3 linked regions of the Geobacter metallireducens GS-15 genome follow. The protein of the gene in region 2 interacts with the protein of the main gene of each other region in a pairwise test. Links are inferred from orthologs where the notes say so. Each region holds a gene or a part of one and is shown on either strand. Other genes may lie near its edges. The genes, in order: rlmN, ftsZ and GMET_RS04595.

The links.
Region 1: the proteins of ftsZ (region 2) and rlmN interact in binary tests that used the Escherichia coli proteins (3 or more experiments, as listed by UniProt). The link is inferred for Geobacter metallireducens GS-15 from one-to-one orthologs.
Region 3: the proteins of ftsZ (region 2) and GMET_RS04595 interact in binary tests that used the Escherichia coli proteins (3 or more experiments, as listed by UniProt). The link is inferred for Geobacter metallireducens GS-15 from one-to-one orthologs.

The regions. Positions count from the first base shown.
Region 1 is NC_007517.1:3,030,779-3,035,582, forward strand. Bases 641-3,619 are described here. They hold rlmN (23S rRNA (adenine(2503)-C(2))-methyltransferase RlmN), read right to left. Parts: upstream 2,661-3,619; coding sequence 1,620-2,660; downstream 641-1,619. Other genes in these bases: GMET_RS13460 (carbohydrate kinase family protein), read right to left, coding at 641-699; mtnP (S-methyl-5'-thioadenosine phosphorylase), read right to left, coding at 730-1,593; ndk (nucleoside-diphosphate kinase), read right to left, coding at 2,724-3,137; GMET_RS18445 (hypothetical protein), read right to left, coding at 3,287-3,526. In the rest of the region: more of GMET_RS13460, read right to left, coding at 1-640; amrA (AmmeMemoRadiSam system protein A), read left to right, coding at 3,872-4,414; GMET_RS13485 (citrate (Si)-synthase), read right to left, coding at 4,536-4,804.
Region 2 is NC_007517.1:460,861-465,591, forward strand. The notes cover bases 588-3,493. They hold ftsZ (cell division protein FtsZ), read left to right. Parts: upstream 588-1,416; coding sequence 1,417-2,571; downstream 2,572-3,493. Other genes in these bases: ftsA (cell division protein FtsA), read left to right, coding at 588-1,329; GMET_RS02090 (radical SAM protein), read left to right, coding at 2,742-3,493. Outside these bases: GMET_RS18940 (cell division protein FtsQ/DivIB), read left to right, coding at 1-72; more of ftsA, read left to right, coding at 94-587; more of GMET_RS02090, read left to right, coding at 3,494-4,415; shc (squalene--hopene cyclase), read right to left, coding at 4,421-4,731. UniProt on the Escherichia coli protein: Essential cell division protein that forms a contractile ring structure (Z ring) at the future cell division site. The regulation of the ring assembly controls the timing and the location of cell division.
Region 3 is NC_007517.1:1,010,802-1,015,605, reverse strand. What follows is about bases 859-3,837. They hold GMET_RS04595 (rod shape-determining protein), read right to left. Parts: upstream 2,876-3,837; coding sequence 1,841-2,875; downstream 859-1,840. Other genes in these bases: GMET_RS04590 (peptidylprolyl isomerase), read left to right, coding at 3,086-3,837; GMET_RS04600 (glycosyltransferase family 2 protein), read right to left, coding at 859-1,667. Outside these bases: GMET_RS04605 (D-sedoheptulose 7-phosphate isomerase), read right to left, coding at 1-529; more of GMET_RS04600, read right to left, coding at 600-858; more of GMET_RS04590, read left to right, coding at 3,838-4,672; GMET_RS04585 (phosphoribosylaminoimidazolesuccinocarboxamide synthase), read left to right, coding at 4,713-4,804. UniProt on the Escherichia coli protein: Forms membrane-associated dynamic filaments that are essential for cell shape determination. Acts by regulating cell wall synthesis and cell elongation, and thus cell shape.

The sequences.
Region 1 (4,804 bases), 2.6 Mb from region 2 along the record:
GCCGGCCCCGGTCGGATCAAACACGTCCTCAAGGGGAAAGGCCGGAGCGGCAAAGACCGAATGATCGGTGAACATGAGGACGCCGTACTCGCCCCGCTTGATGACCAGGGTTTTTACCCCCATGGCGAGAATCTTCCGGGCCGCCTTGGTGAGGTTGGCTTCCTGGGTAAACTGCCGGGCCTCACCTTCGTTAATGATGAAGATATCCACCTTGGCGATGACCGCCTTGAGGGCCTCGGGCTTGGAGGAGATCCAGAAGTTCATGGTGTCGCAGGCGATGACCCGCGGCTTCTCCACCTGGCTGAGAACCTCCATCTGGAGTTCCGGATCGATGTTGGCTAGGAAGAGGAATTCGGCATCACGGTACGCGGCCGGAATCTGCGGTCTGAAGCTCTCGAACACGTTCAGGTGGGTTTCCAGGGTCTGGGCCTCATTCAGGTCGTAGCCGTACTTCCCCTTCCAGTGGAAGGTCTTTCCCCCTTCCCGGGCAAGACCGCGCAGATCGATATTGCGGGAATTGAGGAACTCCACGTGCTCCTGGGGGAAGTCCTCTCCCACCACCGCCACAAGGCTCACATCGGTGAAAAAGCTCGCCGACGTCGAGAAATAGGTGGCCGAGCCGCCAAGAACGTTCTCCACTCTGCCAAAGGGGGTCTCCACTGAATCAAATGCCACGGAACCGACGACGAGTATGCCCACGGGAATCTCCTTGCTCTCTAGAGTCTCTTGTTAGAGGTACTTGCCGATGATCAGGTCGAGCCGCTCCCTGGCCTCGGCGGGAATGGCGCTGCGGTCGGTGATGATGGCGTAGGTGAGGGCCGAGGCGCAGGGGCACGCCCGCTCGGCGGAGATCCGCTTCACGGCGTGGCCGATGATGGACTTTGACATGGCGACGTTCTGCCGAATGATTGCCAGGATAGCATCCACCGAGACATCGTCGTGGGACTCGTGCCAGCAGTCGTAATCGGTGGAGAGGGCGATGACCCCGTAGCAGATCTCGGCCTCCCGGGCCAGTTTCGCCTCGGGGATGTTCGTCATGCCGATGACCGAGACGCCGAAGGAGCGGTAGAGGTTCGACTCGGCCCGGGTTGAGAATGCCGGCCCCTCCATGCAGATATAGGTCCCTCCCCGGTGAACGGTTGCTCCGGCGGCCAAGGCCGCCTCGTACAGCCAGCCGGAGAGATCGGCGCAGACCGGGTCGGCGAACTGCACGTGGGCCACCACGCCGTTGCCGAAGAACGTGTTGGCCCGGGTTGCGTTGGTGCGGTCGATGAACTGGTCGGGGATAACGATGTGCCCCGGCGCGATCTCCTCCTTCATGCTCCCGACGGCAGAGACGGAGATGATCCGCGTTACACCAAGCTTCTTCATCCCGTAGATGTTAGCCCGGTAGTTCACCTCCGACGGCAGGAGGCGGTGTCCCTTACCGTGGCGGGGAAGGAACACCATCTGCACCCCGTCAAGAACACCGGTCATGAACTCGTCCGACGGGGCCCCGAAGGGGGTTTCCACAACCACGCTCCGGACATCGCTCAGCCCTTCCATCTCGTAGAGACCGCTTCCTCCAATGACGCCGATAACCTGCTCACTCATGCCATAGTCCTCCCAGGCTGCAGAAATTAGATGCCCGAAACGTTCTTGTCCAGCTTACCCTTGAGCTGGCCGCACGCCGCGGAAATATCGGAGCCGCGGCTTGATCGGGTGATGACCGTAAAATGCTTGCTCAAGAGATAGCTGTGAAACACATCGATTGCTCCCTGATCGGGAGACTTGAAGGAGCAACCGTCGTGCTCGTTGAAGGGAATGAGATTTATCTTGGAGGAGATGTCGCTCAAGAGCTTCACCAGCCGCTTGGCATCCTCCAGAGAATCGTTGAGCCCCTTGATCATCACGTACTCGATGGTAATCTTCCGGCGCCCCGGCAGGGGATAGCTTCGACAGGCGTCCAGGAGCAACCGGAGAGGATAACGCCGGTTCACGGGCATGATCCGGTCCCGCACCTCGTCGGTGGTAGCGTTCAGGGAGACAGCCAGATTGACCGTTACCTCGCGCCCCAAACGCTCCATCTCCGGAACAAGCCCCGATGTGGAAACCGTGACCCGTCGGGTCGAGAACTGGAGCCCGTCATCGTGAAGAATGATCTTGAGTGCCTTCACGACATTATCAAGGTTGGCCAGCGGCTCTCCCATCCCCATGAAGACGATATTGCGAACCGGTACGTCCCTTCGCACCGCACATATCTGGTTAACGATCTCGCCTGCGGTCAGGTTCCGGGTGAGCCGGAACGTGCCGGTGAGACAGAATTCGCAGGCCATGGCACAACCGACCTGGCTCGAAATACAGAGGGTAGTGCGGTCTTCTTCGGGGATGAGGACTGACTCGACGGTGTTACCGTCCTCGAGGCGAAACAGATACTTCCGCGTACCATCCCGGGATACTTCCATCGCCTCGGGCTCAAGATCGCTGATGACCGCTGTTTCCTCCAGATCCCGCCGAAGATCCTTGGCCAGATCGGTCATCTCGGCAAAACTCCGGGCGTCCTTCTGATAGAGCCACTTAAATATCTGCCGCGCCCGATAGCGCTCCTTCCCCTTACCGGCAAGAAATGCAATGAGATCGTCAAGGGTCAGGTTCTTAATATCAATTTTGCCGTTCATCATGGTTTATTGAATATAAAAAAGCCCTTCAAGGGAAGGGCTTTTTCCTCGCAATCTTGGGATGACCTAGAGGAGTTCAAGCTGGCTGAAAAAGTAAGGGATCTCGAAGGCAGCCGACTCGGGTGAATCGGAACCGTGAACCGTGTTCTCCTCGATGCTGAGACCGAATTCCTTGCGAATCGTGCCGGCATCGGCGTTGGCCGGATTGGTGGCGCCCATAACTTCACGCCACTTGGCAATGGCGTTCTCACGCTCAAGAGCAAGCACAACCACTGGGCTGCGCGACATGAAGGAGCAGAGATCGCCAAAGAAGGGACGCTCACTGTGAACATAATAGAAGCCCTCGGCTTCCTTCTTGGAGAGCTGAATCTTCTTCATGCCCACAATCCTGAAGCCAGCGGCCTCGATCTTCTCGAGAACCTTGCCGACAATATTCCTCTCAACCGCATCAGGCTTGATAATAGCGAATGTTCTTTCCATCGTGGCCTCCAGTATATATACGAGATAAAATGACCTCACTAGATACCACGTAACTGGTCCTGTGTCAATCCGGTTCGGAAGCTCAAATAGAAAAAGGCCTACAGAACGTGTTCTGTAGGCCTTTTTCTATACTTGCAGAAGTAAGCTGATTACTTGTGCTCAGCCGGAGCAGCCGGAGCAGCTTCAGGGGCCGGGGCCTTAGCAGAAGACATCGGAGCTTGAGCCGGAGCGGCCGGAGCCGGAGCAGCTTGCTCAGCAGGAGCCGGAGCCGGAGCTTCTTCTTTTTTCTTGCAGCCAGCAGCAAAAGCTACAGCCATAGCAAGGCACAGAGTCAGAGAGAGCAGTTTTTTCATTGACGTTTCACCTCTTTTCCTTTTTTTGATTGCCATATTCGCGCACAGCGCATGGTTTATAAACACAACGAAGGGAGAATATACTGGCTTTGAAAATTATGTCAAGATTTTTTTAATCGCCACATTATTTCGTATTCGTGCAACAATTTCAGTATATTATAACGCAAAAACAACAGTGGCTGCTATAAATTATAAATAAATACACTCCATTTTTGTATTCGTCCTCTCTTCCTGACCAGCATCCCTGTTCCATTCCTCTCCCCAAAGGGCCCAATCCCGCTTGACCATGCTCCCTCTCAGACAACAGGAATTAGCTCTTGTCACCAAAGGGAAAAGTTAGTAGCGTACGAAATGGACAAACCTTCAAGAAGGGGGGAGAATGTGTCACAGAATCTAACCCTCACAGAGAAGAAGAAGCTTCTCTCTCTTGCCAGAGAAGCAATCATTGATTACATCCGTGAAGGGAACTTACCGCATCGTCTCGAGACCGCCCCCTCCCTCCAAGGTCAGCAGGGTTGTTTCGTCACCATCAAGATGAACGGCACCCTCCGCGGATGTATTGGCAGCTTTGTATCAGACAAGCCGCTCTACAGACTCGTTCAAGATATGGCCATATCCGCCGCCACCCGCGATCCTCGGTTCTACCCTATGAAACCGGCAGATCTTGAAGGATTTTCGATTGAAATCTCCGTCCTCGGCCCCCTTGAAAAAATTTCATCACCAGAAGGTATCAAGGTGGGAACCCATGGCATCTACATAGAGAAGAACTCCTGCCGCGGCGTACTCCTTCCCCAGGTGGCAGTCGAATACAACTGGGACAAGGATACCTTTCTGTCGCAAACATGTCTCAAAGCGGGCCTGAAACCCGATGACTGGAAAGAAGGTGCCGACCTCTATGTATTCAGTGCCCAGATAATTTCCTGAGCAATTACACCGCCAAGAAAACCGCACATACGAAAAGGGGGAGATGTCTAGACATCTCCCCTTTTTCTGCACTTCTGGCTACATGCGGGAGTCCTTGGGAGACTCCCGCACACAGGAAGTATTAGAACTTCCGGCCACCTTCTTCAGCCCACTTCTCAAGCATCGGGGTGGTAACGGACTTCGGACGCTCGATGGCGTAGCCGAGACCACGGTCCCAAGTGATGTTCGCCATGCAACCGAGAGCGCGGCCTACACCGAAGAGGACGGTGTAGAAGTCCCACTCACGGAGGCCATAGTACCACTGGATGACACCGGACTGGGCATCAACGTTCGGCCAGGGGTTCTTGGCCTTGCCGTGCTCCATGAGGACGCCCGGGGCGGTCTCAAAGA
Region 2 (4,731 bases):
AAGACGCAGATGACGGCAGTTGAGTACATCGATTGCGACTACCAGGACAAGATCATCGTCAAAAAAGGATAAAGCGGGGGAGGGGGAAACACTATGTCGGCACGAAGGGATAACCTGATCGTCGGGCTCGATATCGGCACAACCAAGATTTGTGCCATCGTCGGCAACGTCACGGAGGACGGCATCGACATCGTTGGGATCGGCAGCAGCCCGTCGCGGGGGATGCGTAAGGGTGTCGTGATCAATATTGAGAGCACGGTCGAGTCCATCAAGAAGGCGGTCTCCGAGGCGGAACTCATGGCTGGCTGCGAGATCCGCTCCGTCTATGCGGGGATCGCCGGGGGCCACATCAAGGGATTCAATTCCCAGGGGGTGATCGCCATCAAGAACCGCGAGGTGACCTCCGAAGACGTGAAGCGGGTCATCGATGCGGCCAAGGCCATCGCCATACCCATGGACCGGGAGGTGATCCACATCCTTCCCCAGGAATTCATCATCGATGACCAGGATGGCATCCGCGAGCCCCTCGGCATGAGCGGGGTGCGGCTCGAAGCCAAGGTCCACATCGTCACCGGCGCCGTGGCCAGCGCCCAGAACATTGTGAAGGCGTGCAACCGGGCCGGCCTCGACGTGGCCGACATCGTCCTGGAGCAACTGGCCTCCTCCGAGGCGGTCCTGTCGGCCGACGAGAAGGAGCTGGGGGTGGCGCTGGTCGACATCGGCGGCGGCACCACCGACATCGCCATCTTCGTGGACGGCGCCATCAAGCACACCTCGGTCCTCTCCCTGGGGGGGAACCACCTGACCAACGACATCGCCGTTGGGCTCCGGACCCCCATGGCCGAGGCGGAGAAGATCAAGCAGAAGTACGGCTGCTGCATGGCATCTCTCGTGGGGAAGGAAGAAACCATCGAGGTGCCGAGCGTGGGGGGGCGCAAGCCGCGGGTTCTCTCCCGGCAGCTTCTGGCCGAGATCCTGGAGCCGCGGGTGGAGGAGATCTTCACCCTGGTCAACCGCGAGATCATGAAATCGGGCTTCGAGGACCTCATCGCTTCCGGCGTGGTCATCACCGGCGGCACCACCATCCTGGAGGGAATGCCGGAACTGGCCGAGCAGGTCTTCAACCTGCCGGTGCGTCGCGGCATGCCGCAGCAGATCGGCGGCCTCGTTGACGTGGTCAACTCGCCGGTCTACGCAACAGGGGTCGGGCTTGTGGTCTACGGGAGCAAGAACGTCGGCATCCGTGAGTTCCCCACGGCCCAGACTGACGAGAACCTCTTCCGGCGGGTCTCCCGGCGGATGAAGGAGTGGTTCGGAGAGTTTTTCTAGTAACCGGAGCGTATTGTTCGCATTCATGTATTGTTCTGTATTGCAATGACAACCAAACACATCATGAAAGGAAAAAGGGGGTAGGGTATGTTCGAATTCGACGAAAGCATCGATCAGTGTGCCAAGATCAAGGTCATCGGCGTCGGCGGCAGCGGGGGGAATGCGGTCAACACCATGATCGAGAGCCAGGTCGGCGGGGTTGACTTCGCCGTGGCCAACACCGACGTGCAGGCCCTGCGCATCTCCAAGGCGCCCATCAAGATCCAGATCGGACGGCAGCTCACCAAGGGACTCGGGGCCGGGGCCGATCCGTGCCGGGGGCGCGAGGCGGCCCTGGAGGACCGGGAGCAGCTGGCCGAAACCCTCAAGGGTGCGGACATGATCTTTATCGCCGCCGGCATGGGGGGCGGCACCGGCACCGGCGCGGCACCCATCATCGCCGAAGTGGCCAAGGAAGCGGGCGCCCTCACCGTCGGCGTGGTCACCAAACCCTTTTCCCGGGAGGGGAAGCAGCGCCTTGCCAAGGCCGATGACGGCATCAAGGAGCTGAAGAAGCACGTGGACTCCCTCATCGTCATCCCCAACGACCGGCTCATCGGGCTGGCCGGCAAGTCCATGTCGATCCTCGACGCCTTCAAGCCCTCCGATGACGTGCTCCGCCAGGCGGTCCAGGGTATTTCCGATCTCATCACCACGAGCGGCTTCATCAACGTGGACTTCGCCGACGTGAAGGCCATCATGAGCGAGCGCGGCATGGCCATGATGGGGATCGGCATCGCCGCCGGCGAGAACCGGGCGGTGGAAGCTGCCCTGCGCGCCATCTCCAGCCCGCTCCTGGAGGACGTGGACATCTCCGGCGCCAAGGGGGTTCTGGTGAACATCTCCGGTTCCGCCTCCATGACCATGGACGAGTTCGAGGCGGTGAACCGGACCATCCACGAGAAGGTCCACGAGGACGCCAACATCATCATCGGCGTCACCATCGACGAGACCCTGGGGGATCAGCTCAAGGTGACCGCCATCGCCACCGGGTTCGGCGACCGCTTCGATGTGGAGAAGCAGCGCCAGGAGCTGAAGACCGTCACCCCCCTCGGCGGCCGCCAGGAAGTGAACCGGGAGATTCCCACCTTTATCCGGGAAAAGCAGCAGCGGGAACCCTCCTACAACCGGCAGAAGGGGTTCTTCTCCGATGAGGAGGACCAGTACGACATTCCGACGTTCCTGAGGAAGTCGGTCGATTAGTTGAATGCGGGGCGTGCCGTGGAGCCCGTAGCCCTGCGGCGCGCCCTTTCCCCCTTCGTTTCAGTCATTGCTTTCAATTTCAATTTCCCGGCTCCCCACTTACCCCCTCCAGGGGGGCCGGGCCTTTTTTCTCCTTTCTGAAACCTCCTTCCCCGTGGTACCTTTTGACAATGTCGTGGAAAATCATTGAAAAATACCGCCGTATCCTTGCCCAGGAAGAGGGGAATTCACCCAAGCGGCGTGGCGGGAAACTGACCGTCTGCCTCGTCTATCCCAACCGCTATGGCGTGGCCATGAGCAACCTCGGCTTCCAGGCGGTCCATGCGCTGCTGAACGCCGAGTCCGACATCCTCTGTGAACGGGCTTTCCTCCCCGACCCGGACGATCTGCGGGAATACCGCCGCAGCGGCGCCCGGCTCCTCTCCCTGGAGTCCCAGGAACCACTTTCCTCCTTCGATATTATTGCTTTTTCGGTTTCTTTCGAGAGCGACTACCTGAACATCCCCGTCATCTTCGACCTGGCCGGGATCCCGGCCCTGGCGGCTGAACGGACAGGGTCCCATCCCCTCGTCATGGGGGGCGGGGCGGCCCTCTTTCTGAATCCGGAGCCGGTGGCTGATTTCCTGGATCTCATTGTCGTGGGGGAGGGGGAGGCGATTCTGCCGACGTTTCTGGACCACATTCGCGCCGACGGGATTGGGGACCGCGCAATGTTTCTTGCAGGAGTCGCGGGGCTTCCCGGTATCTACGTGCCGTCTCTCTACGCGACGGAGTATGACGGCGCCCGCCTGGTGTCGCGGGAGGCGAAGGACGGGGCGCCGGAGCAGGTGAAGCGTATCTGGATGGCCGAGCCCGACGGGCGGGCCACGGTGTCCGAGATTTTGACGCCCGGCACCGAGTTCTCCGACATGTATCTGGTTGAGGTCTCCCGGGGGTGCGGGCGGGGGTGCCGCTTCTGTGCCGCCGGCTTCATCTACCATCCCTACCGGCAGCGCTCCCTCGACGCGGTGAAGGCCGCCGTTGCCGAAGGACTCAGCCACCGGCGCAAGATCGGGCTCGTGGGGGCGGCGGTCTCGGATTTTCGGGAGATCGGTGAACTCTGCCGGCACATCCTGGCGGAGGGGGGAACGGTGTCGGTGTCGTCGCTGCGAATCGACCGCCTCGACGAGGGGATGATCGAGGTGCTCAAGGCGAGCGGCCACAAGACCGTGGCCCTGGCCCCCGAGGGGGGGAGCCAGCGGATACGGGACCTCATCAACAAGAACCTGACCGAGGAGCAGATTCTGGCCGCCTGCGATCTCCTCATCGGCCATGATATCCTGAACCTGAAGCTCTACTTCATCATCGGCCTCCCCACCGAGACCATGGACGATCTGGAGGAGATGGCCCTCCTCGTGGAGAAGATCCGCAAGCGGGTCATTGCCGCGGCGCGGAAAAACAAGCGGCTCGGTGAGATCATCCTCTCCGTGAACCCCTTTGTCCCCAAGCCGTTCACACCGTTCCAGTGGTGCGGCATGGAAGATACCCCCTCCCTGGAGAAAAAGCTCAAGTACCTCCAGCAGACGGTGGGGAGGCTGTCAAACGTCCGGCTCATTGCCGAGAGCCCCAAGGATGCCTGGCTCCAGGCCCTCCTCTCCCGAGGGGACCGGCGGCTCTCGGGGTTCCTCCTCCGCGCCGCGGAACTGGGGAACTGGAAGCGGGCGGCCCGGGAATTTCCCGTCGACACCGACTTCCTGGTCCACCGGACCATCCCCCTCGACGAGATGCTGCCGTGGGATGTCATAGCCAGCGCCGACGCCGAGCGGCTCAGGCGGGAGTATCTGAAGGCGACCCCTCCCCGGTGAGACCGCTATCGTCTTCCGATTCTCTCCAGCCAAGGGAGATGGAGATCGCCGGGCGATGAATGGCGGCGTTCCTCCTGGCGGGTCTTTTGTCCCGAGCTGAGCCGTGAATAGACGCCGAGCGCCCACAGGGGAAAGTAGTGGCGGTACCCGTGGTAGCGCAGGTAAAAGACCCTCGGGAATCCGGTACCGGTAAAATGTTTCTCCTCCCAGGTTCCCCATTGATTCTGGTGGTCGAGCAGGTAGCGCACGCCACGCCGGACGGCCAGGCTGTGAACATCTCCGGCGGCCATGAGCCCCAGGAGACTCCAGGCCGTCT
Region 3 (4,804 bases), 550 kb from region 2 along the record:
GGATGATGGTGATGTGCCCCTCCTGGATACGGGGGGTATCGCCGCTCGGAACGGTGACGTCGAGATCGACGATATCCTTGAGGGTCCCGCCGTCGCGCCCCAGGAGCCCCACGGTGATGCACCCCCGGTCATTGGCAAGGGCGAGGGCGTCGTACACGTTCCGGGACGAACCGCTCGTGGAAAGGCCGACAACCACATCCCCCTCGTCGGCCAGGGCCTCCACCTGGCGGCGGAAAACGGCGTCGAAGCCGTAATCATTGCCGATGGCGGTCAGGATCGAGGTGTCGGTGGTGAGGGCCACGGCCGGCAACCCCCGGCGCTCCATCTTGAAGCGGCCGACGATCTCGGCGGCAAAGTGCTGGGCATCGGCGGCAGAGCCTCCGTTCCCCATGACGAGGAGCTTCTTCCCGCCTTTCAGGGCGGCAACGAGCATCCCGGCAAAGGCGGCGATCCGCGGCGTCAGCTCCCGTTCCACCGCCTCCATCACCTCCCGGTGGGACCGGAGCTGGGTCATGATTTCCTCATTCATTGCATCCTCCTGGAAATCTGTATGATCTTCAAATTTATCCGAATCGCCCGGAGGTGTCACCCGGTTTCACTCAAGGGGATTCAGGGCGGTACAGGGACTCGTGCCGGCGCCGGATTTCATCCGCAAGCCAGCTGAAGGACCTGGCCCCCTCCACCCCTGGAATGGAGAGGCCGTCGACGCCGGCGACCGTTACCGTATCGCCGCGAACGGAAGCAAGTTTCCCGATGATTTTGCGAATTTCACCGGTGGCGAAGAAGCGGGGAAGAGGCGCCAGGGCGATGTTGCTGTGAAGGGGGGCGTGGCCGGTTTCCATGAGGGATTTGTGGAGCCCCGGGTGGAGAATGAGGGTAAAGCACTGCCCCATGCGGGCTCCCCGGAGGATGACGTCGAGCTTCCCATGAACCGCTTCGGGCTCGGCATCCTTGGGGAAATAGATGCAAAAGGCATCCTCCCGTCCCCACCGGGCGCGGCACGTTTCGGCGCTCCGCCGGACGGTCTCCTCCCTCCGGGCAACGGAGCCGAGGGGAACCTCTTCGGCATAGGTCACCACGGCCCCATCGAGGGCTAAGGTCAGAAACCCGTTTCTGAAGGCACGGCGGGAATAGTCCCTGAGGCACCAGGGACCACCGTCGAGCTCTTCGTCGAAGCCCCCCTGGCGTTCCACGAGCTCTCTCCGAACCATGGAGGCGGCAAAGGACCCATGGGACACCTCGGTGACCGGCCCGGCAGGTGGCGCGGCTTTCGGCCTTCGCCCCTGTCCGTCCTCAAGCTCCAGGCGCGGCACGATGATACCCGCATCGGGGCGGGAATCGGCCAACTCCACCATCGGCTCCAGCCACCCCCTTGTCACCAGGGTTGTGTTCTGCATAACGACCGCATAGGGAGCTTCCACCTGGGCGAGACTGCGGTTCACTGCCCTGACGAAGCCCTGATTGGCGCTGGTCTTCAGGAAGAGCGCACGCTCCCCGAGAATCTCGGAGAACTCTTCCAGAAGCCGTTCGGTTTCCCGGTCGCTGCCGTTGTCAATGAGAATGAGGCGGGCGGAAGGGGTGGTCTCCATGAGGGTGACCAGGCAGTTGCGAGTTTCAACGGGCCGGTTCCAGATGGGAATGAGTATGTCGACAGTGAAGGGTGTCATGGGAATCGTCACGCCTGCGGGTAGCATGGTGAACTGCGGGTCGGAAAACGAGCAAACCGCATGGACGGCCTGTCGACGGGGAAGTCAGTTCTTCCCGGCGACGCGTCATCCATGCGGCTTCTTATAACGGGCCTGTCCGCGGCGCTTCTCCCGCACGGCGGACAGGGGTCGAATCAGGACGAGACGGCAACCCGGCGAAGGAGGTTGAGTTCGTCGAGGACCTTGCCGGAACCGAGAACAACACAGGAAAGGGGATCCTCGGCGGTCACGACCGGTAGTCCCGTCTCCTCGCGGAGCAGCGCATCCAGGTTGCGGAGCAGGGCCCCGCCGCCGGCCAACACGATCCCCTTGTCAACGATATCGGCGGCAAGCTCGGGCGGGGTCCGTTCGAGGCAGATCTTCACCGCATCCACGATGGCATTGACCGGTTCGGAGAGGGCATCGCGGATCTCGTCGGAATTGATCTCCACCGTCTTCGGGATACCGGAAACCAGGTCGCGCCCCTTCACCTCCATGGGACGCACGTCCCCGATGGAGTAAGCCTCGCCAATCTCGATCTTGATGAGTTCAGCGGTCCGGTCGCCGATGAGGAGGTTGTACTTGCGCTTGATGTACTGGACGATCGCCTCGTCCATCTTGTCGCCACCCACCCGGACGCTCTTCGTGTAGACAATGCCTGCCAGGGAGATGACCGCCACCTCGGTGGTGCCGCCGCCGATGTCGACAATCATGTTGCCGGAGGCCTCGGTGATCGGCAGCCCCGCCCCGATGGCAGCCGCCATGGGCTCCTCGATGAGGTAGACTTCCCGGGCGCCTGCGGACTCGGCAGACTCCTTGACGGCCCGCTTCTCCACCTGGGTGATCCCCGAAGGGACGCAGATGACGATCCGCGGCCGGACCAGAGTCTTGCGGTTGTGGACTTTGTGAATGAAGTAGCGGAGCATTTCCTCGGTGATGTCGAAGTCGGCGATGACCCCGTCCTTCATGGGGCGGATGGCGGTGATGCTTCCCGGTGTCCGGCCGAGCATCTTCTTGGCCTCCATGCCGACGGCAAGCACCTTCTGCTGGCCGCTGTTCGTCTTCTGCACGGCAACCACCGACGGCTCGCGGACCACAATACCCTTCCCCTTCAGGTAGACGAGAGTATTGGCTGTTCCGAGGTCAATTGCCAGATCGTTCGAGAAAAGACCGAAGAGGGCGTCGAATATTTTAAGCATGCGCTAATCCCTTTCATAGTGCGCGAAAGTGAGCTTTTTCGAAGCGTTGCATCGTAGCAGAAACCCCCTGGGCATGCAAGGGGGAAAAGCTTGACCGGGAGTATTCAATGTTGCTTTTGCAAGGCAGGTTATAGTACTATGCGAACCCGTTGTTTCAGGGGTTACGGCACCGATTTCCCTCACGCAAAGGAGTCCTCGCGAATGCTCGGCATCATGCGAAAGTACAAGCAGTCCATCGTCATCAAGGTGGTCTTCGGCCTCATCGTCCTCAGCTTCATCGGCACCATTTTTCTTGTCTGGGGCAAGGGTGACGGGGGACTCACCCCGTCGAGTTATGCCGTCAAGGTGGATCGCACCAAGGTCAGTTACGAAGAATTCCAGCGAACCTACTACCGTCTGCGCGACATCTACACCCAGATTTACGGTCCGGCCCTCACTCCCGAGGTGGAGAAGCAGCTCAACCTGAAGAAACAGGCCCTGGACTCCCTCATCGATGCGGCGCTGTTGCGGAAGGCCGCCAAAGACATGGGGGTAAAGGTATCCGAAGAAGAGGTGCAGAAGGCCATCGCCGCCATCCCCGCGTTCCAGAAAAACGGCGCCTTTGACTCCGCCCAGTACTTCGCCGTCCTCAAGGCGAACCGGCTCGCTCCCAAGGAGTTCGAGGCGGGCCAGAAGGACGAGCTCATGGTGAAAAAGGCCCAGGACCAGATCAAGGCGAAGGTCCAGGTCACCGATGATGCGGCGCGGCAGCTCTACAAAAAAAGGAACGACCGGCTCAATCTCCAGTTCACCTCCTTTTCGCCGGAAGAGCTCAAGGGGGAGATCAAACTCTCCGACCAGGAACTCACCGACTTCCTCGCCAAGAACCAGAATGAGTTCAAGACTCCAGAGCAGATAAGCGTCTCCTACGTCCTGGCCGACCCGGCCAAGCTAGCAGGAAAGGTGGAGGTTACCGAGGCCGACATCCAGTCCTGGTACCAGAAGAACATCGACCGCTACCAGGGCAAGGGAGGCATCCTCCCCCTGGCCGAGGTCAAGGAGCAGGTGAAGGCCGACGCCCAGCGTTTCTATGCGGGTCAGAAGGCCTACGAGCTTGCCGCTGCCTCCGTGAACAAGCATAAGACCGCAGGGGATCTGGCCGCCGTGGCCCGGGAACTGGGAGTGGCCGTCAGCGAAACCCCGCTCTTTACCGCAAAAGCTCCCGCACCGGCCCTGGCCGGCGAGAAAGAAGTGCTCACGCGGGCATTCCTCCTCAAGCAGAATGAGTTGGGCGGCCCGGTGGAGACCCCCAAGGGGATCTACATCCTGAAGCTCAAGGAGCGCAAACCCTCCGACGTGCCGCCGCTGGCCCAGATTCGCGCGAAGGTCGAAGAAAGGGCCAAGGCCGTCAGGGCGGTGGAACTCGCCAAGAAGAAGGCCGAGGAGGCCCAGGCGAAGCTCGCCAAGGGAGACACGGCCGGCCTCAAGCTGCAGGAGACCGGAAGCTTTGCCTTTGACGCCAAGGGGAACGTTCCGGTGATCGGGACATCGCCCGAACTCATGGAAGCGGCCTTCACGCTGACCGACAAGGCCCCCGCCCCCCAGGCTCCCGTCAAGATCGGCAACCGCTGGGTCGCCTTCAGGCTCAAGGAGCGCACCGAGCTGAACGCTGCCGCCTTCCCGGCCGAGAAGGAAAAGATCAAGCAGGAACTCCTCCCGAAAAAGCAGGAGGAAGAGTTGCAGAAGTGGCTCAAGGAGCTGCGCGCGAAGGCGAAGATCGAGATCAACCCTGCCCTCAAGGATCAGTAGCGGGCACTATCACACGATTTACGAAAAAGGAGACTGAGCCATGGCAAACCTGGTCCTCAAAACCGACTTCCCCGATCTGAAGCTTGTGGCCCGCGGCAAGGTCCGCGACATCTATGACCTGGGCGAAGCATT